Regions from separate parts of the Alicyclobacillus sp. SO9 genome, predicted to be linked through region 1. Evidence: a T-box and tRNA genes for the amino acid it is inferred to sense, from the RefSeq annotation. Region 1 holds a T-box; the other regions hold tRNA genes.

Evidence for each region. The T-box of region 1 lies ahead of proS (proline--tRNA ligase). A T-box ahead of a tRNA ligase gene usually reads a tRNA of that ligase, here a tRNA-Pro.
Region 2: it has a tRNA-Pro gene. The T-box ahead of proS (proline--tRNA ligase) is inferred to sense a tRNA for this amino acid. The anticodon was not compared.
Region 3: it has a tRNA-Pro gene. The T-box ahead of proS (proline--tRNA ligase) is inferred to sense a tRNA for this amino acid. The anticodon was not compared.

What each region holds. Positions count from the first base shown of each region.
Region 1 is NZ_CP066339.1:2,951,731-2,961,891, forward strand. Features, by position in the region: gene GI364_RS13840 (GNAT family N-acetyltransferase) at 43-489, opposite strand; gene GI364_RS13845 (serine hydrolase) at 899-2,659, shown strand; gene GI364_RS13850 (alpha/beta hydrolase) at 2,755-3,627, opposite strand; gene GI364_RS13855 (GNAT family N-acetyltransferase) at 3,667-4,068, opposite strand; gene GI364_RS13860 (manganese-dependent inorganic pyrophosphatase) at 4,257-5,183, opposite strand; gene GI364_RS13865 (rhomboid family intramembrane serine protease) at 5,464-6,789, shown strand; T-box leader at 6,856-7,075, shown strand; gene proS (proline--tRNA ligase) at 7,112-8,680, shown strand; gene GI364_RS13875 (aminopeptidase) at 8,949-10,161, opposite strand, start outside.
Region 2 is NZ_CP066339.1:1,457,043-1,467,203, forward strand. Features, by position in the region: gene GI364_RS06430 (class D sortase) at 1-610, shown strand, start outside; gene GI364_RS06435 (RNA polymerase sigma factor) at 754-1,299, shown strand; gene GI364_RS06440 (anti-sigma factor) at 1,296-2,444, shown strand; gene hprK (HPr(Ser) kinase/phosphatase) at 2,851-3,762, shown strand; tRNA gene GI364_RS06450 (tRNA-Arg) at 3,955-4,031, shown strand; tRNA gene GI364_RS06455 (tRNA-Lys) at 4,076-4,151, shown strand; tRNA gene GI364_RS06460 (tRNA-Ala) at 4,366-4,440, shown strand; tRNA gene GI364_RS06465 (tRNA-Asn) at 4,446-4,520, shown strand; tRNA gene GI364_RS06470 (tRNA-Thr) at 4,522-4,597, shown strand; tRNA gene GI364_RS06475 (tRNA-Glu) at 4,603-4,677, shown strand; tRNA gene GI364_RS06480 (tRNA-Val) at 4,707-4,782, shown strand; tRNA gene GI364_RS06485 (tRNA-Met) at 4,939-5,014, shown strand; tRNA gene GI364_RS06490 (tRNA-Phe) at 5,018-5,093, shown strand; tRNA gene GI364_RS06495 (tRNA-Gly) at 5,143-5,217, shown strand; tRNA gene GI364_RS06500 (tRNA-Pro) at 5,367-5,443, shown strand; tRNA gene GI364_RS06505 (tRNA-Val) at 5,451-5,525, shown strand; tRNA gene GI364_RS06510 (tRNA-Met) at 5,529-5,605, shown strand; tRNA gene GI364_RS06515 (tRNA-Thr) at 5,616-5,690, shown strand; tRNA gene GI364_RS06520 (tRNA-Tyr) at 5,696-5,779, shown strand; tRNA gene GI364_RS06525 (tRNA-His) at 5,863-5,938, shown strand; tRNA gene GI364_RS06530 (tRNA-Gln) at 5,942-6,016, shown strand; tRNA gene GI364_RS06535 (tRNA-Gln) at 6,045-6,118, shown strand; tRNA gene GI364_RS06540 (tRNA-Glu) at 6,123-6,197, shown strand; tRNA gene GI364_RS06545 (tRNA-Lys) at 6,204-6,280, shown strand; tRNA gene GI364_RS06550 (tRNA-Asp) at 6,404-6,480, shown strand; tRNA gene GI364_RS06555 (tRNA-Ile) at 6,485-6,561, shown strand; rRNA gene GI364_RS06560 (16S ribosomal RNA) at 7,035-8,581, shown strand; rRNA gene GI364_RS06565 (23S ribosomal RNA) at 8,901-10,161, shown strand, end outside.
Region 3 is NZ_CP066339.1:2,503,681-2,513,841, forward strand. Features, by position in the region: gene miaB (tRNA (N6-isopentenyl adenosine(37)-C2)-methylthiotransferase MiaB) at 1-424, shown strand, start outside; gene GI364_RS11460 (YlbF/YmcA family competence regulator) at 421-840, shown strand; gene mutS (DNA mismatch repair protein MutS) at 865-3,540, shown strand; gene mutL (DNA mismatch repair endonuclease MutL) at 3,522-5,612, shown strand; gene GI364_RS11475 (class I SAM-dependent methyltransferase) at 5,605-6,411, shown strand; gene miaA (tRNA (adenosine(37)-N6)-dimethylallyltransferase MiaA) at 6,436-7,404, shown strand; gene hfq (RNA chaperone Hfq) at 7,445-7,687, shown strand; tRNA gene GI364_RS11490 (tRNA-Thr) at 7,793-7,868, shown strand; tRNA gene GI364_RS11495 (tRNA-Tyr) at 7,872-7,955, shown strand; tRNA gene GI364_RS11500 (tRNA-Trp) at 8,006-8,081, shown strand; tRNA gene GI364_RS11505 (tRNA-His) at 8,084-8,159, shown strand; tRNA gene GI364_RS11510 (tRNA-Gln) at 8,168-8,242, shown strand; tRNA gene GI364_RS11515 (tRNA-Arg) at 8,285-8,361, shown strand; tRNA gene GI364_RS11520 (tRNA-Pro) at 8,363-8,439, shown strand; tRNA gene GI364_RS11525 (tRNA-Ala) at 8,522-8,596, shown strand; tRNA gene GI364_RS11530 (tRNA-Asn) at 8,602-8,676, shown strand; tRNA gene GI364_RS11535 (tRNA-Thr) at 8,678-8,753, shown strand; tRNA gene GI364_RS11540 (tRNA-Glu) at 8,779-8,853, shown strand; tRNA gene GI364_RS11545 (tRNA-Val) at 8,927-9,002, shown strand; tRNA gene GI364_RS11550 (tRNA-Ser) at 9,008-9,099, shown strand; gene GI364_RS11555 (spore germination protein) at 9,315-10,161, shown strand, end outside.

The DNA of each region.
Region 1 (10,161 bases):
CAGTAGCTCTAGAAGATAACCTCTTCTCAATGAGGAACCGAATCAGAGCGGCAAATAGTGCGTTGTGTTTTCGTACCTGTCATCTGCTAGGAACCCCATCTTTCTATAGAACTGGTCTGCAACTGGATTGTCCGTCCGCAGTGTTAACATATCATACGAAGATCGAGCTTCTTGGATAATCGCCTCAACTAATAATCTACCAAAACCCATCTTCCGAAAGTCTGGATGTACGTACAGGCGACGAACTCTTCCAACACGGCCAGCCCGTACATACGGGTCTTGATTCAGACCGCCGACGGCAACCATCCTCGCGCCTGTCTGTACAGTAAACAAGGCTGCTCCATCGGAATCAAAGCGATTGTCTCCACTGCCGTAATCCTCATAGAGCCTCCTCACAAAGCGGAAGCCTTCCGTTTCGCTTGCGAGCACTAAAGGATACACGTCATTTAGATTGAGTTGATAAGTCCGGGTTATGCGGGACTTCGGCAAGTGGACACCTCTTTGCGTTCGCTCTTCGTTTACGGTGACTCATACTCCATGAACATCCACATCCACTCAGGCGACATGTCGTCTGTCAAATGCTGCACATTGGTAAATCCCACTGACCGATAACAGCTCAATGCTGCAACGTTTTCCGGATAGATTCTTAAAAAAGCTGATGAAAAGCCGTATTGACCTTCAAAAGGATAATTTCAATCGAATGTGATTCACTAATTATACCATTCCTTCCTTTACTACATCTGTCAGAGAACTGTCGACAATCTACCAAGCCCAGTCAGGCAATGGTGTCGACGGACATCAGCCTTAGGACTGACGTGACCGTCATTCCTAAGCTGGATACAGACAGGCGTATATTCCGATATACTTAGCGATATCAAGGAATGTGGAGGTGCAGTCAATGTCAGAGAGTAATAGAGATGCTTTGTCTTCCCTGTCAAATCAAGACAAGGAGAAGCTTGACGAGATTCAGGCGTATTTGCAAAACAGCCTTGACGAGTTGCACATCGCGGGTACAGCAGTAGCGATTGTAAAGGACGGCAACGTGATTTTACAGGAAGGTTTTGGCTTACGGGACGTCGAGCAGGGATTACCTGTCACCAAGGACACCTTGTTCGCCATTGGATCGAGCACGAAAGCATTCACCACAACGTCTTTGGCAATGCTGGTTGACGACGGGAAGCTGGAGTGGGATGCACCCGTTTCGTCCTATTTACCAGAGTTCGAGTTGCACGACAAGTACGCCAGTGAACATGCCACACTGAGGGATTTAGCGACGCACCGAGTAGGGCTTCCCCGCCACGATCTCGTTTGGTACAAGGCCCCGATTTCCCGCCAGGAGATTCTAAAGCGTCTGCGTTACCTCCCATTCACAAAGCCGTTTCGCACCACTTTCCAATACCAGAACATGATGTACATGACACTTGGATACCTAGTGGGCAAAGTGTCAGGGGAGGGCTGGGAGCATTTTGTGAAGTCCCGTGTACTCACACCCCTTGGCATGCACAGAACCAATTTCTCAGTCAACCAGTCCCAACAAGACGCTGACTTTGCGAAACCATACAAGTTTGTGGATGAAGAGATTCAAGAGATGCCGTTTGCCAATCTTGACGCCCTCGGACCTGCGGGATCCATCAACTCGTCCGTGTCTGAGATGATAGAGTGGGTGAAGTTGCACCTGGGAAAGGGCAAACACAATGGTTCCCAGTTGGTGAGTGAAAACAATGTAGTACAAATGCATACACCTCATATTCCCGCCGCAAACGAGAATCTCGACAATCGTGTTCTATTTCAAAGCTACGCCCTCGGCTGGTTCACCGAAGTTTACGGCGGCCGACACATTGTACATCACGGCGGCAATATCGATGGGTTCAGTGCTATCGTAGCCATGGTTCCGGAGGAGCAACTAGGCGTTGTCGTGTTAACCAATCAGCAGCAAAGCCTCCTGCCCCGGGCCGCAGCCTATACGATATTTGATAAATTTCTTGGTCTTACAGCCGTCGACTGGAACGGAAAAGGAAAGGAGTACATGGAAAAGATTGCGGCTTCCATGCGAGAAGGCTCAAACAGCGATGAGGAGAATCGAGTCAAAGCGACGCACCCCTCTCACACTCTGACTGATTATGTTGGAGAATTCGCTCATCCTGCGTATGGTGTCGTTTCCGTCACTTTGGACAACGAGACACTGCTCCTCAGCCATCATTCACAGGAGAAACCTCTTCTACTTGAACACTTTCACTATGATGTCTTCGCTATGACCATCGGTGACGGAGACACGGCTCAACAATACAAAGTTCAGTTTCACACAGATGTCCGCGGAACAATTGCAAGTCTCTACATCCAGTTTGAACTGCTGCTCGACGCTTTCGAGTTTGTTCGAAAGCCTTCAGTCGAGTCGCTGTCCAGAGAGGTCCTTAATCAATACGTTGGCACCTACGACTTAAATGGTGCGGACGTCACGGTTGCCCTTCGTAAAGACGACACGCTGGTGGTCACTGTACCCGGTCAGCCCGCCTATGAGTTGGTGCCCGTAGCCAATGCAGAATTTGATATTAAAGCCCTGCCAGGCTTCTCAGTTCAATTTGTCATGGACGACAGCGGAGTCTGTTCTGAGGTGAATTTTAAACAGCCAAATGGAACGTTTGTCCTGAAACGGCGCTGACGATGTACCTTAAAGTATAGAGGGGGACATAACCTGAAGGGGCTCAACGGAATCTGACAGGACCAACGGAATGCCCGCGAGCCCTTTTAAAGAAGTTATGCATCAACTGAAGATGCGGGGATGCACCGGTCAATAAAACGAAAACACCTTTCGATATATTCTTCGGGATGACTTTGGAATGCGCCTTCATGGTCTGTGCCAGAGACTTCCCAATATTCCGTTTGCGTCCACTGAGACAGCCACCTACCATTTGCGACGGGAATCGAGGAATCTTCTGAACCATGAATTACGAGCAGAGGCCTGTTTGCGACACTGCGTATCCGTTTTGGAAAGTACCCAGTAAACAACCAAAAGAACGCTGGCACAAGGACAAAAAATAACTTTGGAAGATGCAGCATTTGTTGATACATAGTCGCAAAGGAATCAAATGCGCTCACAAACGCACTGTCAGTGATAGCGCAGTCAATTCGATTCCCGGTCTCACCCAATGCCGACAAGGTTGCGTGCCCGCCCGCGGAGAATCCCCAGACAATGATAGGACCATCCCCCCAAGACCGCACCCAATCCACTACAGTTAGTACGTCATTAGATTCGGCGGAGCCGCCGGTATAAGGCCTGCTGCCGCTTACATACCCCAAATCAAACAAGACAGTATTCATTTTGCGTTGATAGACTTCCTTTGCCAATCCCAGAAATGGTACCCAGGGTTCTTCCCTGGACCCTGCCCATCCGTGGACAAATATCACAGTTGGGCGAGCCCGGTTGGTAGGAATGAGCCATCCTGAAAGTCTTCCAGCAATCTTCACGTCTTCAAAGGGAAGCCCGTACTCAGCTGGCGTTGTCGTCATGGCTGCTCGACTAGGATAGTGACGCGCCGGCCGGGTCGGGTACCATCCCAGCACAGCATTACCTGCTATCCAAGCCAATAGTATCAGGACAACAGCGACGACAACTATCGCCCATATCACGAGAGTTCCTTTCTTTTCGTAGGTTTGAATGCTTGAGACTCAGTACATACGCGGAATACCATAGGCCCTGTCCACCTTTTCAAATCCAATTTTCGGGTAGTACTCCTCTGCCGTTTCGGCAGCTACAAGCAGAAGTTTCACACCTGGTCCAATTTCTTCTCGGACTTGCCGCATCAGTTCTTTCCCTATTCCCATGCGCTGAAACTGCTTGTCCACCGCCAAATCAGACAGGTAGCAGCACCACGCAAAGTCTGTCAGCCCTCTTGCTATCCCAACGAGTCTTCCATTCAATCTCGCAGTGACAATCAAGTTCGAATTGTCTATCATGCTTTGAATCCGCTGTGTGTCATCGACAGGACGACGAATACCAGCGTTTCGAAACACATCTGCAACCTCGGCTGCATTCAAGTCTGTGACAAACTCATATCTGACTTGCTCCATGACTCTTTTGTGCCTCCCGTAAGCTGATTTCGAGACAAATGGAAAACAAAATGAATCTGTTTGAAGGTATATGTATTTCCTCTGATACGGCACTGCAAAATTCATGTACTCAATCATGGCTTCTGCCAGACGAAAATCTGGCAGAAGCCACTAGAGCTATTCTCTGGAACGACTGCGAATACATATCGCTAGGTCAAGGCTTTTGTCAAAGCAGGTACAATTTGCTTTTTACGCGAGACGATACCGTCAAGCGGAACTTGATTGTCTTCAAAGGCGGCATTGAAGGCCTGCTCGACAGCAGCCTTTTGCGAACCACTGGCCAATCCGACAGAGTTATTGTCAAGAATATTGGTCACGGTCACAAGGAACAAATCAAGCTCTCTTTCTGCCACGCGCGACTCCATCTGCTTCAAAACCTCTGCCTTTCGACTGAGCACATCTTGAACATCCACTACGTTCACTTGGGCAACTTCAACCTTGTGTGCCCCCATCTGAAACTCTTTGACATCTCGTGAAATTAGCTGTTCTGCGCTGGTTTTACTCACGTCAGCACCAGCTTTTAGCATCTTCATTCCATATTCATTCAGGTCAACCTCTGCAATGTCTGCCAATTCACGGGCAGCTTCCACATCTTCAGAAGTGCAGGTGGGTGACTTTAGTAACAAGGTGTCAGAAATGATGGCGGACAACATAAGACCGGCAATCTGTTTGGGAATAGTCTTTCCATTTTCCTTGTACATTTTGGTTAATATAGTGGCCGTGCAACCGACCGGCTCCGCCCGATAGTATAAGGGACCGGAGGTCTCGAAATTCGAAATGCGATGGTGGTCAATCACCTCTATTACCGATACTGCGTCTCTGTCTTCGACGCTCTGCTGTTTTTCATTGTGATCGACCAGTATGACCTGGCTCACTTCGTTGCCAACGGTTTCTACGAGCCTAGGCGCTTCCTGTTTAAAGTAGTCGAGAACATATTGAGTTTCGTCATTAACTTGACCTAACCGTACTGCTTCGACCGATGTACCCAACTGGGTTTTCAAATCAGCGTACGCTACAGCCGAGCATATGGCGTCTGTGTCAGGACTCTTGTGACCAAAAATTAGTGTTTTCTCCAACACACATCCTCCTTTAATTCACCAATCTACACATTGTACCTTGTAAGCGGGCCAGTCAAACCAGCCGAGCCATACATGTGATCCATACACTAAGATAACACGAGTAAAATATAATAGAATAGATCAGTCAATCCTGTGGACTGGCTGGCCTCTATTATACGGCTTTTATTCAACGTCGTACCACAACCAGATGGACCTGGACTCTATTTGTAATGTTTCCGTGGTAAGAATCGTCTATTTAGGTGTCAGAAACAACAGGGTCTTACAGGAGGGGGATTACTTGGAGTACCGCGTAAAATGGGTACATGGTCGTTCCTATGCTTCCTGGATATTGATTACAATGAATGTTCTCTGGTACCTGGTGGTTGAAGGCAAGACAGGTCGCTCACCCTTAGGATTGATAGCGGCTGGAGCCGTTGACTACCACGATGTTGTAATCGGACATGAGTGGTGGAGGCTGATTTCAGCAGACTTTGTCCACCTGAATCTTACGCACATCGGTTTTAACATGGTTGCGCTGGCTTTTGTTGCAGGAATTGAAGTGGTAGCGCAATCGTGGACATTCATTACAGTCTATGTCCTCTCTGGCATCATCGGCAATCTCGCCCAAGTGTTGTTATATCCTCATAACACGGTTTCTGCAGGAGCCTCCGGGGCTATTATGGGGCTTTATGGGATGGCCTTGTATATGGGGATAAAGGGAATACTTCCTGTCGCAGTCAGAAATCAAGTCATTGTTCTATTTGTAGTCAATGTCGTGTATGGTTTCTCCACACCGCATATCGGGAATGGCGCGCATATCGGCGGCTTCTTTACTGGGTTGCTGCTCGCGGGGCCGCTATTACAAATGAAGCGTATTTCATATCGACATGTAGTAAATGTCACAGGATTTATTGCAGCAATTCTATCAGTAATCGCGTTATTTTTAGCTTATCATAACGGGCAGCATACCGAGACCCGGCTGCGTAGTAATCCACTTAGTATTCTAAGCAAACTTTCAAAGGCTAATTCATCTCAACTAAACTCTACCTCGGGACCGAGGATTTCAGCAGGTACCACCGCTGCAGATGGCCGCCACAACGCAGGCACAACTTCGAACGCCCCAAGCGGGATGTCGCAGCCGTCTTCAACGGCAACTTCTAAGTCACCGTCGAGTGCAGTATCGGATGCCCACTCGAGCACAGGTACTTTTACCTCTCCTCGTCGCCCCAACCCTGTGCAGGAGTTTAAGACAGAGTTCAATAAGACATTGCAAAATTATACTGAGATACGAGCACAGTACACGCGGTATCATAGCCAATATGATACGAAGGCGATTACAGAATCCAAGTATTACAGCGATATAAGCCGTCTGGTTTCTCCTCTGGAGGCCGATGGAAACCAACTGAGGTATCTCCAGATGGTTGCACCTGCCAACGCAAAGAAAATGACGACAGAATTGAATCACAGTGCAACGTATTTTTATGGGTACATCGAGGTGTTAGCGTACAGCCTCAAGATCTCAAAACCGTCGGAGGCAAAGAGAAGTTTGACATATCTTACAAAAAGCAACCAAGCCTTCAAACAGTTTCAAACCCTGCATAGAACGTACCTTAAAGAGAACTAGCCTATCCTGCAGTTGCTGCTTGACAGAAAAAGTAAGGCTGTGTATAGTACACAAAACTGAACCTGTCCTACTGCATTGAGAAGGCCAGTACAAATGAGTGCGGATGTACAGAGAACCGACCGCTTGGTGAAAGGTTGGTCTTTCAAGTCATTTGGAACCCACCTTTGAGCAGATGATGATAAATCATCCGGATCCCCCCGTTACAAGGGAGCCTCACGGCGATTTGAGCGGGTCACGTTTGTGACCAATGAAGGTGGTAACACGAGGGTATGCCCCCGTCCTTTACGGACGGGGGTTATTTTATTATCACGAGGTGATGAAGATGCGACTGTCACATTCACTGTTCAAAACGGAGCGTCAGGTGCCAAGTGATGCTGAATTGAAGAGCCATCAACTACTAATCAGAGCGGGCTTTGTTCGGCAAATTGCGGCGGGAATTTACAGCCTAACCCCATTGGCCTGGAGAACCATTTCCAACATATCACAAATCGCCAGGGAGGAGATGTCAAAAGTAGGAGGAGAAGAAGTTCTGCTTCCAGTCACGCAACCAGCGTCCTTATGGAAGCAAAGCGGTCGTTATGAAGACATCGATTCGTCCTTGGTACGATGGACAGACCGCAATGAGCACAAGATGGTACTAGCAATGACACATGAAGAGGCTGTTACAGACCTTGTCCGTCACTTTGTAAGCTCTTACCGGCAGTTACCCCTTATCCTGTATCAAATTCAAACAAAGTTTCGAGATGAAGCGCGCCCTCGAGGGGGACTTGTACGGCTTCGTGAATTCCTGATGAAAGATGCATACAGCTTTCATGCAGACACAAAGAGTTTGGATGTGTTCTATGACAAGATGATAGAAGCTTATGAAGCATTTTACGCCCGATGCGGGGTTTCTGTTCTTCGCGTCGAGGCAGACACCGGGATGATGGGCGGAGGTGCGTCTCATGAATTCATGGTCCTATCTGACGGAGGTGAGGACACACTTGTTACTTGCCGCGGTTGCGGCTACGCGGCCAATAACGAAGTAGCGGTCTCAAAAAAACCGAGTCTTGGCTCTAAAGAGATGGCCTCTTGGACACTTTACAAGGGTTCTGACGGACGTCGTATCGTTGCAGGTGCACCTGAATCCTCCCAAATCAGCGCTGTGAAACTCGCGCATACACTAGGCGAAAGAGAAATTCAGGAGTTAGACGTACATGAATTGGAGCAACTTGGACTATCCTCTAGCGGTTGGTTGGACGGAGAAAAAATCCGGCATACCGAACTTACTGTGATACTTGATGACTCCTTCTCCTCGCACTCGATGAGCCAAACTGGAGTCTACCAATTTGCAGACATTATTACAGTCGAGGAGGGCGACCCATGCCTGCATTGCGGAGAATCCCTAAGCACCGTCAGAAGCATCGAAGTTGGGAACATTTTTAAACTAGGAACGCGCTACTCATCTCCTATGGGAGCGACTTTCACACAAAAGGACGGTTCGGTCAGTCCACTCACCATGGCTTCCTATGGAATTGGCATCACAAGAATGCTTGCCTGCATTGTCGAAGACAACCACGATGAGGACGGAATTGTGTTCCCAAAATCCATTGCTCCGTTCACATACCATTTAGTCCGCATCGGACAGGATGAAGAGGTCATGAGGACGGCCGAGCAAATTTACAATGAGCTTGGGACCAATCAAGTCCTGTACGACGACAGACACGAAACCCCAGGTGTGAAGTTCGCAGATGCCGATCTCGTAGGTCTCCCCTACCGCCTAACCGTCAGCACCACATCCTTGAAACGCGGCGGTATAGAACTAAAAGACCGAAAGACGGGACATGTAACGGTCGTTCCTATTCAAAACTTACAACAAACCTTATCGACAGCCTTGTCTGACCGCCATTGATGATTTAAGCTGAGCCAATTGAGGTCCTGTACAGTCGGGTCGACATCCATCATGACTGGCTTTTAGAGTTTGTCTTCGGAGCGGTAATAGAAAGTATTTTCGAATGGTTAGGGAAATCCTCCATGTGGTTGCTTGCTAGCCTATACCGTTTGCTTCGCTTTGTACTTCGTTTTCTGGTTTGGAAAGGTGAAAGGTGAATTCATTTGACCAAACAACGGTTTCGCGCAACTTCCGTCAATCGCTGCGGAAGTGGCGCGAAATTTCGTAGCTAAAATGCCCATTTTCCATTTCGGAAGAGCGGCTCGATAACTCCGTCTGCAGTAATGCCATCTATATCCAACTCGTCTGAGCCAATCATGAAATCCACGTGCGCAAGACTGTAGTTACATCCGTGTTCAGCTAACTGGTCTGCGCTCATTTGCGTACCGCCCTCGACACACATCGGATAAGCACGTCCAATGGCGAGATGGCACGATGCATTTTCATCGTACAACGTGTGTAAAAATACCATGTTGCTCTGTGAAACTGGCGAGTCGTGAGGCACCAGTGCCACTTCACCGAGGAAGTGGGAGCCCTCATCCATTCCTATGATTGACTTCAATACTTCGTATCCTTTCTCTGCTTCAAAGTCGACGATACGTCCACTTTCGAATGTAAGAGAGAAATTATCAACAGTCGCTCCATTGTAGTTTAGCGGTTTCGTACTCCTTACGACACCATTCACACCTGTCTGGAGCGGAGCCGTAAATACCTCCTCAGTAGGGATGTTCGGAACTATCGGTACCCCGCGTGAATTCTTGCCTCCGGCAGAAATCCAACGGTGCTTTTTGTGCAACTCAATCGTTAGGTTTGTGCCTGTGCTTCGGTAATGAAGCTTTCGGTAGTTTTTCTGATTCAGATAGTCCGCTCGAAATGTCAGATCCTCGACGTGTGCCTTCCACGCGGCTACGGCATCGGGTTGGTCAGCACGCGTTATCTTAAGGACGAGATGCCAAAGCCGATTCAATCGCTCGGTCTCAGGTAGTTCTGGAAACAAAAGTGAGGCCCAGGTCTCCGTAGGAAACCCCATCCCAGACCAAGTTATATCCCCAATTCTGGCGTTGAAGAAACTCAATGCTTCTGCCGTTGCTCTAGAGTTTATTGCAATCCTCTCCGGATGGACATTTTGTAACAGACTAGGATTCACCGTAAAGATAGCCAGTCTCGCCGCATCTTCGTCCAGAATAGATTGATACCATTCCACATTCCATTTTCCGACTTCAACTAATGCTGCTTCATCACTGTGCATGAGACGCATGCGTCTTAGTTCTCCATCGCTGTAACGGAAGTGGACGTTGTGAGCCCCTGCCTCATACGCTTTCTTCGCAACAATTCGAACGAAATCTGCGGCTTCCACATCCGCTTCTATGTACAAATTCTGACCAGCCTGCAAATTCACTCCGACTTTGACCGCGACATCTGCATACGATTCCAATTTATTC
Region 2 (10,161 bases), 1.5 Mb from region 1:
AATAGGAGTCGCACAGCTGCTCCGTATCCCTTTGACCTATGCTCGAGTTGCGTATTCACAGCGTGTACTGAATCACCAACAGAAGACACTGATTGTGACAACTCCGTCTCCGAAGGTGAAGTCTAACCTTCACGTTGTTGAATACAAACGTAATGCTCTTTATCCGAGAGCGGCCAAACCTGGAAATCAGCCGCAGACAAGAAGTGACATCGGGAAACTGACAATCCCGAAACTTGGATTGACTGCTCCAATCCGCCAAGGCACAGCTCTATCCATTCTGGCCTCAACTGCAGGACACTTGTCTACCAGCGTCCTGCCCGGGGAAGTTGGGACGAGCATCATAGCGGCTCATGATGTAACCTATTTTCATCACATCGATGCGCTTAAACCTGGCGATGTAATTGAAGTTCAAACCTCCCAAGGGACATTTGAATTTAAGGTGCGGTCCCACCAAATTATTCACGTTGGGACCGATGTGGTCAATACGTCGTATCCGTCGTTGGTCTTGGAGACCTGCTACCCCTTAAATGCTCTTCATCTTGTTAATCGGCGCTATATCGTAAAAGCTGTTTTGGTGCACTCCAGTCTGTCAAGACAGTCGTTTTCGTGAATGCAGACCGAGTTAATCCTTTGTTCTTGCAGCAGCAGGCACCCCTCGATACACGCCTTCTCGGTTAATTTGTTGGGAAGGTGTGTATTATCCGGGGGGCGCATGAGGAGTGAGCGGCGATTCAAATACCGGATGATAACCAGTTGTTTCAACAGGTGAAAGAGGGAAATGCTGCGGCGTTCGAGGTGCTCTACAATCGCTATAGTGCACTCGTGTATTCGTTTGCCCTGAAGGCCTGTGAAAGCAAAGAACTGGCGGCTGAAATTACACAGGATGTATTTGTTCGCCTGTGGACAACTACAGCCGTTTATCGTCCTGAACTGAGTCAGTTTCCAACGTGGCTGTTAACAATTGCAAGAGGGATTTATCGAGACAAGTTAAAGAGTGCTTCCAAATCAGCCAAAGTGGTAACCCTTTACGATACAGCAGAGTGGGAGCACGGAGCGACATCTGCATCCCAACGCACAGTTACAAGGAATTGGTTTCGAGAGGATGTCTACAGTGTCCTTTTGAATATGAACCGGCAAGAGAAGCTCATCATCGAGTTGGCATACTTCCAGGGGCTGACCTTGTCTGAAATTGCAAACCAGCTGGAACAGCCTTTAGGTACCGTAAAGACCCGGCTGCATCGAGCGTTAAAACGGTTGCGTAAAAGTATGGTTGAGTGGGAAGGGGGCCTCGAACAGTGAAGTGGAGAACATGCGACACTATCGATCTCGTTGCCTACCTTCACCACCGTCTGTCCCCAGACGACGCAGCCGCCGTAGAGCATCACCTCCATACCTGCACCGAGTGTCGGATTGAGTTTGTCAAATTGCGCCAAATCATGTCCGCCATGACGCACAACTTGCCCATTGTTGAAGCACCACCACAGTTGAAAGACAGGGTGCTTGCGGCTGCGTATGCAACGCGATCGCCCAAACAGCAGGATAGTCACAGAGAAGCCGTTCAGGATACTGCTGGTGGTACGATTACAGATGATACTGCACATGATGAAGCCAGCAGCAAAAGGGATGAGTCCGTAAGCGATGAAGTTGTGACGGCGAGGGATGACACAAGCCCCAACTCAAATCCAAACCTTACTTGTAACTCAGGCACTCACACAGATATTGCGGACACCATGCATCAAGGGGTACAGGTGAACAAAGGCGTTGGTGTACATGGAAGCGCAGAAGACGGAGCTGAAACCCGTACTGAGACCCCCGTTACAGCTCCCATTAAGACTCGCATTGAAACTCGCATTGAAACTCGCATTGAACCTCGCATTGAACCTCCCATTGAACCTCCCATTGAACCCCGCATTGGAACCCGCATTGAAACTCCCATTGACATGAGTATGACCCAGCACATAGTGACTGGTCTGCGTCGCTATTCCCGGCTGACGCGGTGGCTTGCCGCTGGATTGATTGTGTTTGTATCTTCTACTGCCGTCCTGACGAATGCATTGGTAGATGCACGTCAACAACTTCATCAGGTTCGCCGGCAACTGGCCTCATCAGCCAAAATCGTGAGCTTGCACGCAATGCCTTCAGCGAAGAATGCAGCAGGCAAGGTTGTTTTTGTACAGGAAAACAGCCAACTCAGGCTAATTTTATACGCTGCCAACTTGAAGCCTACGAAAGGAACGCAGGTCTACCATATTTGGTTGTGGAACCACGGTAAGCGCAGCAGTGCAGGTGTTATGACAGTTGGCCCTGCAGGCACAGGTGAATTTCAGGGCACTCTAAAGAACCGGCAATTGGACGGCATTGGTATTACACTCGAGCCCAATCCCAATACGTCGATTCCGGTCGGACCGAAAATTTTGGGCATCAAAAACATTAAACTCACTTAGTGGATGTGGGCTTGTATTTTTTGGAATATAGTTAGGGATCTGGATAGGAATCTGAATAGAAATCTGAATAGAAATCTGAATAGCTTAGAGGTGCGAGGCAGCAAGCCTCACACCTTTTGTTTTGGCCTTATCACAAAGATCGAGCGGTTTGAAAGTAACAGAAATCTCCTTTAGCGAAAAACCGCAAATGGAGAGACTTTTAGAATATGTGCTTTGTAAGCCTGCATAAGTAGTGGTGAAGACCAGGAAACAGGAACTTCTTGAGTCCAACTCAACGAGTGATTATGACCGATTATTGTCCGTGATTGGGAGTTTGAAGGAGTTAGCGGTAAGGGTGTAGAAGTCGACGACAAATGAACTCCTGCAAGACGATCGGTTACAATATGGGAGAAGCGGGGGAGTCGGATTGAAGACTATCACAGTCCAGAATCTGGTCGATAAATTCCACTTGGAAGTCATTGCAGGTAAAGAGCGGCTGGACAGCAGGATTGAAAGTGATGACATTCATCGACCCGGCTTGGAGTTTACGGGTTACTTGGACTACTTTCCAAAAGAACGAGTCCAAATTTTGGGGCGTCAGGAGATTACATACCTCCATTCATTGCCTGAAGATGAACGCGATAAACGAATCGGCGAGGTCGTTGCAATGGCTCCGCCTTGTTTCATCATTTCTCGGGGTCAAGCGGGCCTGGACTACTTCACACTGTATTGTGAGCGGTATCAAATCCCCTTGTTGAGAACAGAACTAAAGACGACAAGTTTTATTAGTCGATTGAACAGTTATCTGGAACGCGTACTTGCACCAGAAGAAGTCCTGCATGCGGTTTGTATGAACATTTTGGGTGTCGGCATCATCCTGCGCGGAAGCAGCGGGATTGGCAAGAGTGAGGTCGCGTTGGCATTGATTGAACGCGGGCACCGCCTTGTCTCAGACGACATTGTGCTCGTCAAAAAAATTGGGGCAGAAACCCTCATCGGCACTCACAACGTCAATAACCGTGAGTTGCTGCAACTGCGGGGAATTGGTTTTGTTGATGTGACTAGATTGTACGGGTCCGGCGCCTATCAAGAGGAGACAACCATCAATTTAGATATCTTTCTAACTCACTGGGAGGACTATGCCAAAACTGAACTGCTGGGCATAGAAGAACAGACGACCCATTTACTCGATGTTGCGGTACCGCAGATTGATATACCGGTTAGACCTGGCAGGAATATTGCTGCCTTGATTGAAGTGGCATGTAAGAACTGGCGCCTAAAGGCTCAGGGATATGATGCTCTGGAGACCTTTGAACGTCGCATTACTGAAGAAAATTAGCAGAGTACGTCCCAAAATTACGGATGTGCAGGCTGCTTCCCCAGCAATTTCGGATATTCTGAAATCATTAGAGATGATGAGCGGTTTAAGGTGATTTTGGGTGATTTGTAATGAGTTTTAGAAAAGGGCTTGATTAATAATGTGATTCTGTGTTACATTACTTCTCGCGCTTTTAAATTGTTGTTAAGCGATGTGCCCGTAGCTCAGCCGGATAGAGCACTTGACTTCGAATCAAGGTGTCGGGAGTTCGAATCTCTCCGGGCACGCCATAATCCTAATTACCGTGTGCCGTGGTGCTTAGGAGAATGCTTATGAGCCATTAGCTCAGTTGGCAGAGCACCTGACTTTTAATCAGGGTGTCGCTGGTTCGAATCCAGCATGGCTCACCATTGCAACTGTAAAGCTGCTGTAGTTGCTTCTAAATAACCAAGCGACAGCGTGACTGCTTGAAGGTCACGGACACATTGAAGGTCACGGACATATTGAAGGTCACGGACATATTGAAGGTCACGGACATATTGAAGGTCACGGACACATTGAAGGTCACGGACACACTGTCCGGAAACATGTTGCGTGGTGAAATCAGTATTTTGCTAGGAATACGGGGGTATAGCTCAGTGGGAGAGCACCTGCCTTGCACGCAGGGGGCCGTCGGTTCGAATCCGACTACCTCCACCAAGTGATCCTCGATAGCTCAGCGGTAGAGCATCCGGCTGTTAACCGGAGGGTCGTAGGTTCGAATCCTACTCGGGGAGCCATGCTTCCATAGCTCAGTCGGCAGAGCGCATCCATGGTAAGGATGAGGTCATCGGTTCGAATCCGATTGGAAGCTCCACAGACGGCCCCATGGTCAAGCGGTTAAGACACCGCCCTTTCACGGCGGTAACAGGGGTTCGAGTCCCCTTGGGGTCACCATTGTTCCAAGGCGTCGAAGTAAACGTTTGGGGCGGTTAGCTCAGTTGGGAGAGCACCTGCCTTACAAGCAGGGGGTCAGCGGTTCGAGCCCGTTACCGCCCACCAAATCTGAATACGCGATTTGCGCCGTCAAATATGCTTGGCGCTTGTGAAAGCCTGAAATACAGTGCATGAAGGGCATACATAGTTGCAGATGCACATGAGGATAAAAGGGCACGCGTAAGTTAAGACCGGAATATCATGTTGAAGGCAAGTTATTGACGCGGGATGGAGCAGTTGGCAGCTCGTCGGGCTCATAACCCGAAGGTCGCAGGTTCAAGTCCTGCTCTCGCAACCACATGGCTCGGTAGCTCAGTCGGTAGAGCAGAGGACTGAAAATCCTCGTGTCGGCGGTTCGATTCCGTCCCGAGCCACCACGCACTGAAATGATTGTGTTGGTATCGTGCCAGACAGTGCGCACAATTCGCGGAAGTGGCTCAGGGGTAGAGCATCGCCTTGCCAAGGCGAGGGTCGCGGGTTCGAATCCCGTCTTCCGCTCCAGAAGTACCTATAAGGTCACGGACAGACCGGATTCTCACCCAAGGGTTCCCCCTTCGGGAAGGACACCCTCAGGGACTGGCTCAAACCTACGGTTTCAGCGTCGGAATCCCGTCTTCCGTTTGAGTAAGACTAGCACATTGTAAGCATATCGGGATGTGGCGCAGCCTGGTAGCGCGCTACCTTGGGGAGGTAGAGGTCCCGGGTTCGAATCCCGGCATTCCGACCACATACTTGCGGCTATAGCTCAGAGGGAGAGCACCACCTTGACACGGTGGGGGCCATAGGTTCAAGTCCTATTAGCCGCACCATATGGCGGTGTAGCTCAGTTGGTTAGAGCACACGGTTCATACCCGTGGCGTCGGTGGTTCGAATCCACTCACCGCTACCAGACCTGACGTGCCACCTTGGCTCAGGGGTAGAGCGGCTCACTCGTAATGAGCAGGTCGTCGGTTCGAATCCGACAGGTGGCTCCAAAAGCGGAGGGATACCAAAGTGGCCAAATGGGGCGGACTGTAAATCCGTTGCGGAAGCTTCGAAGGTTCGAATCCTTCTCCCTCCACCACTGCACAAATCATGCTATGCAGCAGACAAGCTCCTCGACGGCTCACAGCCGCGGCGCTGGTCCACATATAGAACTATTCAATGGTGAATGTGGCGAAGTGGTTAACGCACCGGATTGTGGTTCCGGCATGCGTGGGTTCGATTCCCACCATTCACCCCACAATGGGGGGTAGCCAAGTGGTAAGGCAACGGACTTTGACTCCGTCATGCGAAGGTTCGAACCCTTCCCTCCCAGCCATCCCGGTCTTTTTATGAGACCGTAGTAATGCCGAATGGTGTAATGGTAGCACGACTGACTCTGAATCAGTTAGTCTAGGTTCGAGCCCTAGTTCGGCAGCCAAATTGGCCCTATCGTCTAACGGTTAGGACGCCGCCCTCTCACGGCGGTAATCGGGGTTCGAATCCCCGTAGGGTCACCATAACTTGGGTCATTAGCTCAACTTGGCAGAGCATCCGACTCTTAATCGGCAGGTTGAAGGTTCGAGTCCTTCATGACCCACCAAGTCTTCCTTGTGAGGGCGAGGCGCAAGAAGAAATACTTCCAATGGATATAAGTCTACCTGGTGTATTCACCTGAGAACGACGATCGCTGAAATCGGGTCGATGGCTGTATCCGTTATAATGTGGAGCTGTGGTGTAGAGGCCTAACATGCCTGCCTGTCACGCAGGAGACCGCGGGTTCGAATCCCGTCAGCTCCGCCACTAAGGGCCTATAGCTCAGCTGGCTAGAGCGCACGACTGATAATCGTGAGGTCAGAGGTTCAAGTCCTCTTAGGCCCACCATTGTAAACCTGATGATGAGATTCGTTAAGATGGAATTGCCTTCATCTAAATTGTGAGGGTGAGACGTCATATCGTACTTACAAATTGATGAATCTTAACGAATTAGTTCTGTTGAATCACATCACAGTCAGATTTGCAAAGAAAAAGTTTCCATTGGCTTTTTGCTTGAAAGATGGTATATTAGTCGATGCCGCCGCGAGAGCGGGCCGGACAACAAAGCCTTTAAAACCCGCGCCATAACAGCATTTTAAGACATCATGAACGACTTCAGGCGAGATGATTCAGCCGAGATTGACAAGCGGATGAGCGGAGAAAGATGTGCCGCCAAACCCAGTGGATTGACAGCAGAATGGTTCATCGGGATTTGAAGCAAAGGGTTCCTTGAAAACTAAACACACGAAAGAGACGCTTGTGTAAGAAATGAGCTTCGTCTGTTCTTTGAGAGAAGAGCAGTACAGGATATATGTAAGACCAAATTTGAGAGTTTGATCCTGGCTCAGGACGAACGCTGGCGGCGTGCCTAATACATGCAAGTCGAGCGGACTGATGGGAGCTTGCTCCCGGAGGTTAGCGGCGGACGGGTGAGTAACACGTGGGCAATCTGCCTGTCAGACTGGAATAACATCCGGAAACGGGTGCTAATACCGGATAGACAGCGGGAAGGCATCTTCCTGCTTTGAAAGCTGCTACGGCAGTACTGACAGAGGAGCCCGCGGCGCATTAGCTTGTTGGTGGGGTAACGGCCTACCAAGGCAACGATGCGTAGCCGACCTGAGAGGGTGACCGGCCACACTGGGACTGAGACACGGCCCAGACTCCTACGGGAGGCAGCAGTAGGGAATCTTCCGCAATGGGCGAAAGCCTGACGGAGCAACGCCGCGTGAGCGAAGAAGGCCTTCGGGTTGTAAAGCTCAGTCAATCGGGAAGAGCGGACAGGAGAGGGAATGCTCCTGTCGAGACGGTACCGGAAGAGGAAGCCCCGGCTAACTACGTGCCAGCAGCCGCGGTAATACGTAGGGGGCAAGCGTTGTCCGGAATCACTGGGCGTAAAGCGTGCGTAGGCGGCCTTGTAAGTCTGGGGTGAAAACTCAGGGCTCAACCCTGAGAATGCCTTGGAAACTGTGAGGCTTGAGTACTGGAGAGGCAAGGGGAATTCCACGTGTAGCGGTGAAATGCGTAGAGATGTGGAGGAATACCAGTGGCGAAGGCGCCTTGCTGGACAGTGACTGACGCTGAGGCACGAAAGCGTGGGGAGCGAACAGGATTAGATACCCTGGTAGTCCACGCCGTAAACGATGAGTGCTAGGTGTTGGGGGTTACCGCCCTCAGTGCCGAAGGAAACCCAATAAGCACTCCGCCTGGGGAGTACGGTCGCAAGACTGAAACTCAAAGGAATTGACGGGGGCCCGCACAAGCAGTGGAGCATGTGGTTTAATTCGAAGCAACGCGAAGAACCTTACCAGGGCTTGACATCCCCCTGACCGGTGTAGAGATACACCTTCCCTTCGGGGCAGGGGAGACAGGTGGTGCATGGTTGTCGTCAGCTCGTGTCGTGAGATGTTGGGTTAAGTCCCGCAACGAGCGCAACCCTTAATCTGTGTTACCAGCATGTAAAGATGGGGACTCACAGGTGACAGCCGACGCAAGTCGGAGGAAGGTGGGGATGACGTCAAATCATCATGCCCTTTATGTCCTGGGCAACACACGTGCTACAATGGGCGGAACAAAGGGAAGCGAGACCGCGAGGTGGAGCAAAACCCAGAAAACCGTTCGTAGTTCGGATTGCAGGCTGCAACCCGCCTGCATGAAGCCGGAATTGCTAGTAATCGCGGATCAGCATGCCGCGGTGAATCCGTTCCCGGGCCTTGTACACACCGCCCGTCACACCACGAGAGTTGGCAACACCCGAAGTCGGTGGGGTAACCCTTAGGGGGACTAGCCGCCGAAGGTGGGGCTGATGATTGGGGTGAAGTCGTAACAAGGTAGCCGTATCGGAAGGTGCGGCTGGATCACCTCCTTTCTATGGAGTACTAGACAGACCGCGAGAGTCTGTCAAACCACAAGCGTCTCTGAACTAACTGCAAGTCCTTTTTAGGAAACTGGAGTTAGTGTGTGTGTTTAGTTTTGAAGGTGCCCTGCCTGCAGGAATGCAGGGAAGTGTATCTTCAACTTTTGTGTCTACGGACACAGAGGTGTGTACCTTGACAACCAGATAGCGAGAAGTGAATTTTCCTGTTCACAAGTAAGAAATGGGTAACTGCACTTCGTTCACAGGGATGTGAATGAAAGTGATAGTATGAAATACCGAAAATCGGGAAGCAGCAATGCGGACCGAATGTGGTGAAGGTAGAAAGGGCGCACGGGGGATGCCTAGGCGCCAGGAGCCGAAGAAGGACGGGGCGAACACCGAAATGCCACGGGGAGCTGTAAGCGAGCCTTGATCCGTGGATGTCCGAATGGGGGAACCCCCTGGTCGTGATGGGCCAGGACTGCAGGCTGAATCCATAGGTCTGTAGAGGCAACCGGGAGAACTGAAACATCTCAGTACCCGAGGAAGAGAAAACAAGAGTGATTCCGTCAGTAGTGGCGAGCGAAAGCGGAAGAGCCTAAACCGGATACGCGGGAAACCTTGCAGGGGATGCGTAGACGGGGTAGCGGGGCAAGCGAAGAACGGGCTGCAACCGGTTCACAGAGTGAGAAAACGATGTTCGTAGAGGAAAGGTCTGGGAAGGCCTGTCGAAGAGGGTGAGAGCCCCGTACTCGAAACGGACGCGACTTTGTCGCATGACCCCAAGTACCGCGGGACACGAGAAACCCCGTGGGAATCTGGGAGGACCACCTCCTAAGGCTAAATACTCCCTGGCGACCGATAGTGATGAGTACCGTGAGGGAAAGGTGAAAAGCACCGCGGGAGCGGAGTGAAAGAGAACCTGAAACCGTGTGCCTACAATCAGTCGAAGCATCCATAGAGGTGTGACGGCGTGCCTTTTGTAGAATGAACCGGCGAGTGAGGGCGGCGAGCAAGGTTAAGGTGAGAAGCCGGAGCCGAAGCGAAAGCGAGTCTGAAAAGGGCGATAAGTTGGCAGTCCTCGACCCGAAACCGGGTGATCTACCCCTGGTCAGGGTGAAGTGCGGGTAACACCGCATGGAGGCCCGAACCCACTGGCGTTGAAAAGCCAGGGGATGAACTGGGGGTAGGGGAGAAATTCCAATCGAACTCGGAGATAGCTGGTTCTCCCCGAAATAGCTTTAGGGCTAGCGTCCGGGGATGAGTTGCGGAGGTAGAGCACTGATTGGGTGCGGGGCCCGTCCAGGGTTACCAAGCTCAGTCAAACTCCGAATGCCGCAATATTAACCCGGGCAGTCAGACTACGAATGCTAAGATCCGTGGTCAAAAGGGAAACAGCCCAGACCAACAGCTAAGGTCCCAAAGTACCAGTTCAGTGGGAAACGATGTGGCGGTGCACAGACAACCAGGATGTTGGCTTAGAAGCAGCCACCATTGAAAGAGTGCGTAATAGCTCACTGGTCGAGTGACGCTGCGCGGAAAATGTAACGGGGCTAAACTGGACACCGAAGCTTTGGATGCACAGAGATGTG
Region 3 (10,161 bases), 450 kb from region 1:
CGATAATGCGTTCACATTTATTTATTCGCCTCGTGAAAATACTCCGGCGGCAGGCTTCCATGATGACGTCACCATGGAAGAGAAGAAGCAACGATTGCAACGTCTAAACGACCTGCAATACGGTATTAGTCGAAACATAAATGAGAAACTGTCTGGTGAAATCGTTGAGGTGCTGGTAGAAGGCGAGAGCAAAACCAACCCCGATGTAATGGCCGGTCGTACGAGAACGAACAAGTTGGTCTTGGTCCCCGGTGATAAATCGCTTCGCGGCAGCTTGGTTCAGGTGAAGATTGTGGACCCGAAGACGTGGACGTTGATGGGGGAACTAGTCACCGGATTGAGCCCACAGGAGATTAAAGCAGACAGAGCAGAAACGGATCCAAACAGAGCAGAGACGGATCCAAACAGGGAGGCATTGGCATGACATATGAAAGTGTGGCTGAAAAGACAAGCGAGATTGCTGAGTCTATCGCAGGTTCAAAAGCCGCGCGGGAATACTGGAAAGCTCGTGAGAAGATGGAGTCTCACCGTCGAGCGCAGCAGTTGTTTGAGGAACTAAAACTCAAAACCAACTCCTATATGATTTTGGCGCAACAGTTACCGGAGACACACCCAAAAGTCATGTTGGCGAAATTGGAAATGGATGAAATTGAGGAGCAACTGCGGAAAATCCCTGTTGCCATTCAATATAAGGAAGCTCAGGCTGATGTGAACGAAATGACGCAGATGGTTATCTCAACACTGCTGGTCCGTCTTCAGGATGTCCTGCCTGTCGAACGCGGTCCGAGACAAGGATGTGGTCAGGGCCACGGCGGTCAGGGTTGCGACTGCCAATCGTAACGCAGGGAGTGTAGACAATCTCTTATGACTCCAATGATGAAGCAGTATATGGAGATAAAGGAAAAGCATCAGGATGCACTGTTAATGTTTCGACTTGGTGATTTCTACGAGTTATTTGAAGAAGACGCCAAAACGGCGAGTAAGGAACTGGAAATCACGCTCACTGGGAGAGCAGGCGGCGCACAGGGACGTATTCCCATGTGCGGCGTCCCATTTCACAGTGCCGCACAGTACATCGCACGCTTGAACGAAAAAGGCTACTCTGTTGCCATCTGTGAACAAACAGAGGATCCACAACAAGCCAAGGGACTGGTTAAGCGGGAAGTGGTCCGTGTCATTACTCCTGGAACGGCATTGCCAGATGTCGGTACTGGAAATCGGTACATGGCATCACTGATTGTCCGCAACGGATTGATTGGTCTTTCATTTTTGGACGTTGGAACAGGAGAGGTCTATACTGACGAGTTTTCGGAGGAGAAAGAGGCAAGAGAACAGTTTGCTTCGTGGCAACCGGTAGAAATCCTCACTTATGACAGTCTTGACTCCGAGCAGCAGCTGCCGCTCTTGTTGCAGTGGAGCCGCGAACATCAAATTCCAGTCACAATCAGGTCCGAAGCTAGGCAGCAACCTGCGAAAATGCAGCAAGTGGTTCTCAGTCAATACCATGTATCTACTTTGTTGCCGTTGGACTTGGACAAGTCTCCTGCTGCTGCCGAAGCGTTGGGACTTGCTCTGCAATACATCCGGGATACTCAAAAGGTGGATTTGGCTCACTTACGACAACCTGCGCGGGTCCGTCAGCAGCAAGCAATGCATTTAGACTACACGGCTCTTGCCAATCTGGAAGTTTTGGAGACCGTTCGTACGCGAAAGCAGAACAGTTCACTGTACGGTTTACTTCACCGTACCAAGACTGCCATGGGAAGCAGGCTTTTGCGGAAGTGGCTGGAACGTCCTCTAAAGGATGTTAAAGCCATAGAGGCACGATTAGATGCAGTAGAGGTACTCGTGAATGACTTGTTTCTTCGAAACCATTTGCAAGAAGCGCTGGCAAACGTGTACGATCTCGAGCGCCTTGCTGGAAGAGTTGCCTTCGGCTCTGCCAATGCGCGAGATTTACTCGCGGTGTCGAGGTCGCTCCTGCAACTCCCTGAACTGACAGATGTACTTTCGCAACGCCCGGAAAAATTGTTTTCGGATTTGACTTCGCGGATGCCTGACCTGACAGCGCTTGCTAAGGAGATTGAACACACGCTTGTCGACGAACCGCCTGTGTCTGTACGTGACGGCAGCTTGATTCGAAAAGGTGTCAATGAAGAATTAGATGCATTGCGTGAATTGAGCGGATCGGGAAAAACGTGGCTTGCGAACCTTGAACAGCAGGAACGGGAAAGAACGGGTATCAAGTCTCTTAAAGTAGGTTACAACAAAGTGTTTGGCTATTACCTTGAGGTGTCAAAGGCGAATTTGCACTTGGTTCCAGACAACTATGAAAGGCGGCAGACTTTGTCGTCTGCAGAGCGCTATGTCTTACCAGAGTTGAAGGAACAGGAAGCCAGAATTCTCAATGCGGAAGACAGTTCTACTGCCTTGGAGTACGACTTGTTTACGGACCTGCGGAACAAGGTGCAATGTTCGTTGCTTCAATTGCAGCAGGCTGCCGATGTGGTAGCAGAGATTGACATCCTGTGTGCGTTCGCCTCAGTTTCTGTTGAAGGAGGATACACCCGTCCTGTTTTAATGGAAGAGAGAGGTATTGAGATTCGAGCAGGCCGTCATCCGGTTGTTGAAGCGCAGATGAGAGGGCAATTTGTTCCAAATGATGTGTCGTTGACCTCCACTCGTCAGATGGTTTTAATCACCGGACCGAACATGGCCGGAAAGAGCACGTTTATGCGTCAGACGGCATTGATTGTGCTGATGGCTCATATTGGGTGCTTTGTGCCGGCTGAGTCAGCGCAAATCGGGCTTGTCGACCGCATTTTCACGCGCATCGGTGCGTCCGATGATCTGACTGCCGGACAGAGTACATTTATGGTGGAAATGGTGGAGTTGGCGCAGGTTCTGCGTCAGGGAACGAATCGAAGTCTAGTGCTCCTCGATGAAGTTGGACGAGGAACGAGTACATACGACGGCTTGTGCATTGCAGAATCTGTGATGGAAACACTCTCACAACCGGATTCCCCCTTGACGCTGTTCGCAACCCATTACCATGAGTTGACGGAGACAGCCGATACCATGAATAGTGTTGCCAATGCCTCGGTCCTCGTTCAAGAAGAAGGGGATTCCATTTCCTTTTTACATACGGTGGTGGACCGTCCGGCAGACCGAAGTTACGGTATTCAGGTTGCCAAACTTGCCGGTGTACCCAGTCACGTCATTGAGAGAGCACAGGACCTGCTGCAGAAACGAGAAAACAGTGCTTCAGTGCTTGCGGCACGTTCTGCGACTGCGGTTAAGGAAACTGCAGTGGCTTTAAATAGCGTTGAGCCCGCTGCGACGAACTCGAATTCGAACTTCCCAGCTTCTCACACGGGGATGTCTCAGCAAGGGCTCTTGGGCCTGTTTCCAGATACTGATTTACTTGATGAACTGGCCCAGATTGATGTACTCAAATTGACCCCAATTGACGCGATGAACAAATTGTACGAAGTCGTACAGAGAGTGAAGGATGTGACTGGATGGGACAAATCCAGGTAATGTCACCGGCTTTGGCCAACCAAATCGCAGCAGGGGAGGTTGTGGAACGCCCTGCTTCCTGTGTTAAAGAATTGCTGGACAACAGTCTGGATGCTGGCGCATCCAAAGTCTCTATAGCTCTTGAAGAAGGCGGCATTTCTGCTATCGTAGTTGAGGATAACGGCAAAGGCATGGATAAGGAGGACGCTGTTCTAGCTTTTGCTCGCCACGCGACCAGTAAATTGAAGACCGAGTATGAGTTAACAAGAATAATGACGCTCGGATTTCGCGGTGAGGCGTTGGCTTCGATTGCGGCTGTTAGTCGTGTGAGATTGCAAACGAGATCGGAGAAAGAAGAACACGGCTGGGTTGTCACGGCAGAGGGCAGTGATGCAACGAACGTTCCGGAGCCCATTGGCATGGCTTCGGGCACCACGGTTGAGGTCAGGGACTTGTTTTTCAACACGCCGGCCAGGCTGAAGTATTTACGCACAGTGCATACGGAGCAGGCGCGCTGCGTTGAAGTTGTGCAGCGGGCAGCGCTCAGTCGGCCTGATGTAGCGTTTCGGCTGGAAGTTGACCATCGCATACTGTTTCAGACACCAGGAAAAAACAAGGTGTTGGACGTGCTCGCGACCTTATACGGAGTCGGGGAAGCAAGGCAGTTTCTGAAAGTCGACATGGAAACGCCGGACTACCGTGTGTATGGTTATATTGGGAGACCCACACAGGGGAAGTCTTCGCGGACTCACGCAAACTGGTTTCTTAACGAGCGGTCTATTCGCAACATTGGTCTGCATCAAGCCGTGATGAAAGGGTATCAAGGCAGGCTGATGATTAATAAACACCCTGTGTATGCCTTGTATTTAAAGATGAATGCGACGTTGGTGGACGTGAATATTCACCCGCATAAATCTGAAGTCAGATTTAGTGAAGAGAGAGATGTCACGCGCCTGGTGCAAGAAGCGGTGAGTCAAGCTTTGGAGCAGGCGTTTCTTGTCCCGGGAGCGGATCGATCGAGGGACAACTGGCATCACAATGGACCCCAATCTCTGCAGAAGGACCTGGGGCTGAAGGAAGAGCATGGACCAAGGGTTCGAGACTCCTATGAACCGCGACGTCCGTCTTCCGCGGAGGAAATTGCTGCAGCGAAAGACTTGTTTCGAACAACCCATACATCAACCGGACTCGTCCCGAGTGGCAACGGCTCAGTTGGGGCGGTCATTCACGAGCAGAAACAGCCTCTTGAGACGGACAAGGATGACGCTGTGTCGGTTGACAAAGATCCCGTATCTGAAGCGAAGCTTGAGCCAAGGGAAACGACGTACGCAGATGCAGCAGAGGCTGTGCCGGAAGCTGCTCAACGGGATGGGGACAGAACGAAGGGCGTAATAGAGCCTTCACACGCGACTGAGGAAGACCGGGGGGACTCTGACGCATCAGGAGAAGATACGACGAATAGACTTCAACACATTGACGGAGAAAGGTCCGTAGAGGCGACGCGTCGACAACTTAGGGCACTTCGTCCTATTGGGCAGGTACTCGGAACCTACATTTTGGCTGAGGCGGACAATGCGCTGTTCGTCATCGATCAGCATGCCGCTCACGAACGCGTTCTGTATGAACGTTTTCGTGAGCAGACGCAAGCGAGCCATACTGGCTCAATCCCCCTGTTGACGCCCATTACGCTGACGCTCACACCTCAGCAGCATGCCGTGTGTACAACACATTTAGAGTTGTTGAAGACACTTGGGATTGGCGTGGAGGAGTTTGGCGGTTACGAAATTATTGTCCGGACCATTCCTCATGTTTGGGAAGGCCTTGATGCACCCGTCTTGCTGGAGGAACTTTTACAACAGTTGACAGAGGTTGGGCGTCACCAAGATGTGCGGGAAGCCCTGCGCGAAAAAATTATCATGCGAGCTTGTAAGTCAGCGATTAAAGCGAACCACCGCTTGTCTGAAATGGAAATTTCAGCTCTGTGTCAGGCCCTGCCAGACTTGGACGATCCCTTTCACTGTCCACACGGCCGCCCTGTTCTGATTCGGTTGTCAAACGAAGATTTGGAGAAGGAGTTCCGACGTATTGTGTAAAACCACAAACCATGCCACACGTTTTGTTGTGACGACGCCATGGTCAGAATCTGATGCGGCCTCGAAGCAGGCAGATGAATTGGCTCTATGGTTTCATTGCAAGCGCGTGGTTCGAAATGCCAGAAGCATTGTCAAAGTATGCCGGGACGAAGCTGTTGAGGCCTGCTTAATTGCAGATGAGGTCCCAAAGTTTTATCATATGTCTGCTCCCGACAAGGCACTCTATTTCCATCCCGGTATGGCGATGCAGCGTTGCCTGCAGTTGGAACGGGGGCAGAGTGACAGACTGTTAACCGCCGCTGGAGTGAGGCTCGGCGATACGGTTGTGGATGCGACTCTTGGGTTGGGGACGGATTCGCTGGTTTTGGCGTTCGCTGTGGGTGACAAGGGCCGAGTTGAATCCCTTGAGGTCTCAGAACCACTGGCGATATTAGTCTCTTTTGCCATACATAAACGTGCAGAGCAGCCGGACTGGATGCAGCCCCTGCTTGAGCGGATTCGTGTTCACGTAACCGATTATCTCAGTTTCCTGCAAATGATGCCGACGGACAGTGTGGATATCGTATATTTTGATCCTATGTTTCGCAGTAGAAGTCATCATCCTTCCAGCGCTGATGCATTGCGGGAATATGCGGACAGCAGAGCACTGTCAGAGGCAGCAATAAGGGAAGCAAAGCGAGTAGCAAGGCGACGTGTAGTGGTAAAAGAGCGGATTTCTTCAGGCGTCTTTGAGCGGTTTGGTTTGAGGCCGGACAAAGAAAGAGCAAGGTTTTCCTATGGTATTCTGAATGTGAGGTAGTTTATGAGGAGGTTGAGGCAACTCTTGGCCAACAAGCCGCCAGTACTTTGTATTGTAGGTCCGACTGGAATTGGGAAGAGTGATTTTGGTGTGTCCGTGGCAAAAGCTGTGGGCGGTGAAGTAGTGTCTGCTGATTCAATGCAAATATACAAGAAAATGGATATTGGTACGGGTAAATTGCGTGAGGATGAAATGCAGGGCGTGCCACACTATCTGATTGATATTGCAGAACCGGATGCCACTTTTTCCGTAGCCCAGTGGACGAAACGGGCAGACGAGGCCATCTCCTCAATTTTGCGAAGGCAGCGTTTGCCCATTGTGGTCGGCGGGACAGGTTTGTATATTCGTTCTATAACTGAAAATTTGGATTTTGGAAAGACCCGCGGGTCGGCTCAAATTCGTCAAAAATGGGAGCACTACGCCCTGAAACATGGGCAACTGCAATTGCATAAGATTTTAGAGGAGCGTGACAAGGAGGCAGCACAGCGGCTGCATCCCAACGATGTGCGAAGAGTGATCCGTGCGCTTGAGGTACTCGAAACGGGCGGGAAGCCGTTCTCAGATGGCTATGACTGGTCCATTCAAGGGGGGCGGTACGATACAGTCCAGTTTGGACTTCGAATGAACAGGCAAGACTTGTATGCGCGTGTGGAGCATAGAATTGACAAAATGTTGGAGACTGGTTTGTTCGATGAAGTGGAGTCCTTGCTGAGACAAGATTACAACTGGGACTTGATTTCTATGCAAGCAATCGGGTACAAAGAATTAGCGTCATACTTTCGCGGACTGTGCACACGGGAGGAAGCAGTTGCACTTCTAAAGCGTAATACCCGGCGTTTTGTCAAACGTCAGATGTCCTGGTTCGGGCGCGATGGTAGAATTAAATGGCTTGATGTAGATCCGGTGAAAGGTATAGCAAACGATAGCTTTTCGCAGGTATACAACGAGGCTGTCAAACTTAAGGCAGGAATTCAAAAGGCCGAGACCGAATAGAGTCAACGTAGGAGTCTCGCAGTGAGTGGAGGATGCATTCATGAGCAAACAACCCATTAATATTCAAGACACTTTTTTAAATCAAGTACGAAAAGACAAAGTCCCTGTTATTGTGTATCTGGTAAACGGTTTTCAGATTCGCGGAACTGTCAAAGCATTTGACAACTTCACGGTGGTGCTTGAGAGTGATGGCAAACAGCAAATGATTTATAAGCATGCCATCTCAACATTCAATCCCATGAGGAACGTAAATCTGACATTTGAGTCAGGATCCGAGGAGTAAATAGAAGGACAAAATCACAGGCAATTTCGACGCAAATTTAATCGAAATCAGGCGTTGACAATAGCGATTTAAATGTGATAAGTTATGACTTGTCGCTGATGCGGCGCCAGCGTAGCTCAGATGGTAGAGCAACTGACTTGTAATCAGTAGGTCGCAGGTTCGACTCCTGTCGCTGGCTCCATACGGAGGGATACCAAAGTGGCCAAATGGGGCGGACTGTAAATCCGTTGCGGAAGCTTCGAAGGTTCGAATCCTTCTCCCTCCACCAGTTCCTTCGGGAGCCTTCATCAGCGACAGGTCAAGTTCCTGAAATCGCTAAGGGGCGTAGTTCAGTTGGTAGAACGGCGGTCTCCAAAACCGCATGTCGTGGGTTCGAATCCTGCCGCCCCTGCCATGGTGAGTATGGCGAAGTGGTTAACGCACCGGATTGTGGTTCCGGCACTCGTGGGTTCGATTCCCACTACTCACCCCATATTTCAATGGGGGGTAGCCAAGTGGTAAGGCAACGGACTTTGACTCCGTCATGCGAAGGTTCGAACCCTTCCCTCCCAGCCAGTTTTACAGGCGCCTTGGCGAGAGTCAGTAATTGTATGGTAAGTGCCCGTAGCTCAGCTGGATAGAGCGCTTGACTACGAATCAAGAGGTCGGGAGTTCGAATCTCTCCGGGCACGCCATCGGAGCATAGCGCAGCTTGGTAGCGCGCCTGCCTTGGGAGCAGGAGGTCGTGGGTTCGAATCCCGCTGCTCCGACCAGATATCGTCTCAGTCAGTTGTTTATGGCAGGACGTAGCATATGTTTTTCACGACTACTAGACAAGTCCTGAGACGAGGCCTTGGGGGTATAGCTCAGTGGGAGAGCACCTGCCTTGCACGCAGGGGGCCGTCGGTTCGAATCCGACTACCTCCACCAAGTATTCCTCGATAGCTCAGCGGTAGAGCATCCGGCTGTTAACCGGAGGGTCGTAGGTTCGAATCCTACTCGGGGAGCCACGCTCCCATAGCTCAGCCGGCAGAGCGCATCCATGGTAAGGATGAGGTCATCGGTTCGAATCCGATTGGGAGCTCCATGGGTTATCAGAGGGAATTGCACCCGGCCCCATGGTCAAGCGGTTAAGACACCGCCCTTTCACGGCGGTAACGGGGGTTCGAGTCCCCCTGGGGTCACCACTAGCATCTACTAGTATTAGAAAAAGCAGTGCTTGCTGAAATCTAGGCATGTGCAAATTTGAGCCAGATATATGGGCGGTTAGCTCAGTTGGGAGAGCACCTGCCTTACAAGCAGGGGGTCAGCGGTTCGAGCCCGTTACCGCCCACCATATATGGAGTGATGGCCGAGTCGGTCGAAGGCGCTCGCCTGCTAAGCGAGTATACGGCTAAACCGTATCGAGGGTTCGAATCCCTCTCACTCCGCCATAGGATTGGGGAGCAGGCGTATGCCTGCTCTTTTTATGTATACAGACTTGGTACAGGCTGAATGGACATCGATTGATTATAGATGGAGTTGACTGACGGAGTTGACTGACGGGTCGTCCGAATGTTCGTCTTTCACGTAGAGAATATGCGAGAATGTTTTGGTCTATTGCCGGGTACAGTAAGGGGGCAGATCGAGAAAGGAGGAACCCGGCAACGTGGCAGAACCTGATAACGAGAACGAGCCGCTTCCACCGATTTCCGCCAGCCTTGAAGAGAATATCGAGTATTTGAACGGCGAACTTGGAATTGGTCAGGGCCCCGGGCATAGTTGGGACATCATGGCTAAATCCTTTTCCTTTTCAAATTTCAAAATGATGTCTTACGTGCTAAACGGATATTTTCTAACCATGAATATGGTTCTGATTTTAGACGACCTGGAAAAACGTATACGGATGTTTGTCGATCAGCACGAAAATGATTCCTACACACTGCAAGACCTCATGAACTATTTGAACACAAATGTAGCTTTCGTTCAGGTCCAACCAGTCACTAAAATGCAGGACGTGGTTAGGTTTATTCTATCTGGTCCAATGGTGACCTTTGTTGACGGATTTGACGCAGCGCTGTTGATTGACACTCGTATTTATCCTATGAGGAGCATACAGCAGCCTGAGATTGAACGGGTGATTCGAGGCCCAAGAGACGGTTTTGTTGAAACCATGCTGATGAACACTGCACTGATTCGTCGGCGTCTACGTGATCCCAGTTTGCGTGCAGAACTGATGCAGGTGGGTCAGCGCTCTAAGACAGATGTTACATTGATGTATTTGAATGACGTAGCCAATCCGGACATGGTAGACTCTGTCAGACGGCGTTTGAAAGGCATAAAAACGGATACGGTTGCGATGGCAGAGCAAGCCGTGACTGAACTGATTGGAAAAGTAAAATGGAATCCGTACCCTGTGGTACGCTACACCGAGCGGCCTGATGTGGCAGCAACCGCTCTGGTCGAGGGACATGTGGTAATCGTTGTCGATACCAGCCCAGAAGTAATTATCGCAC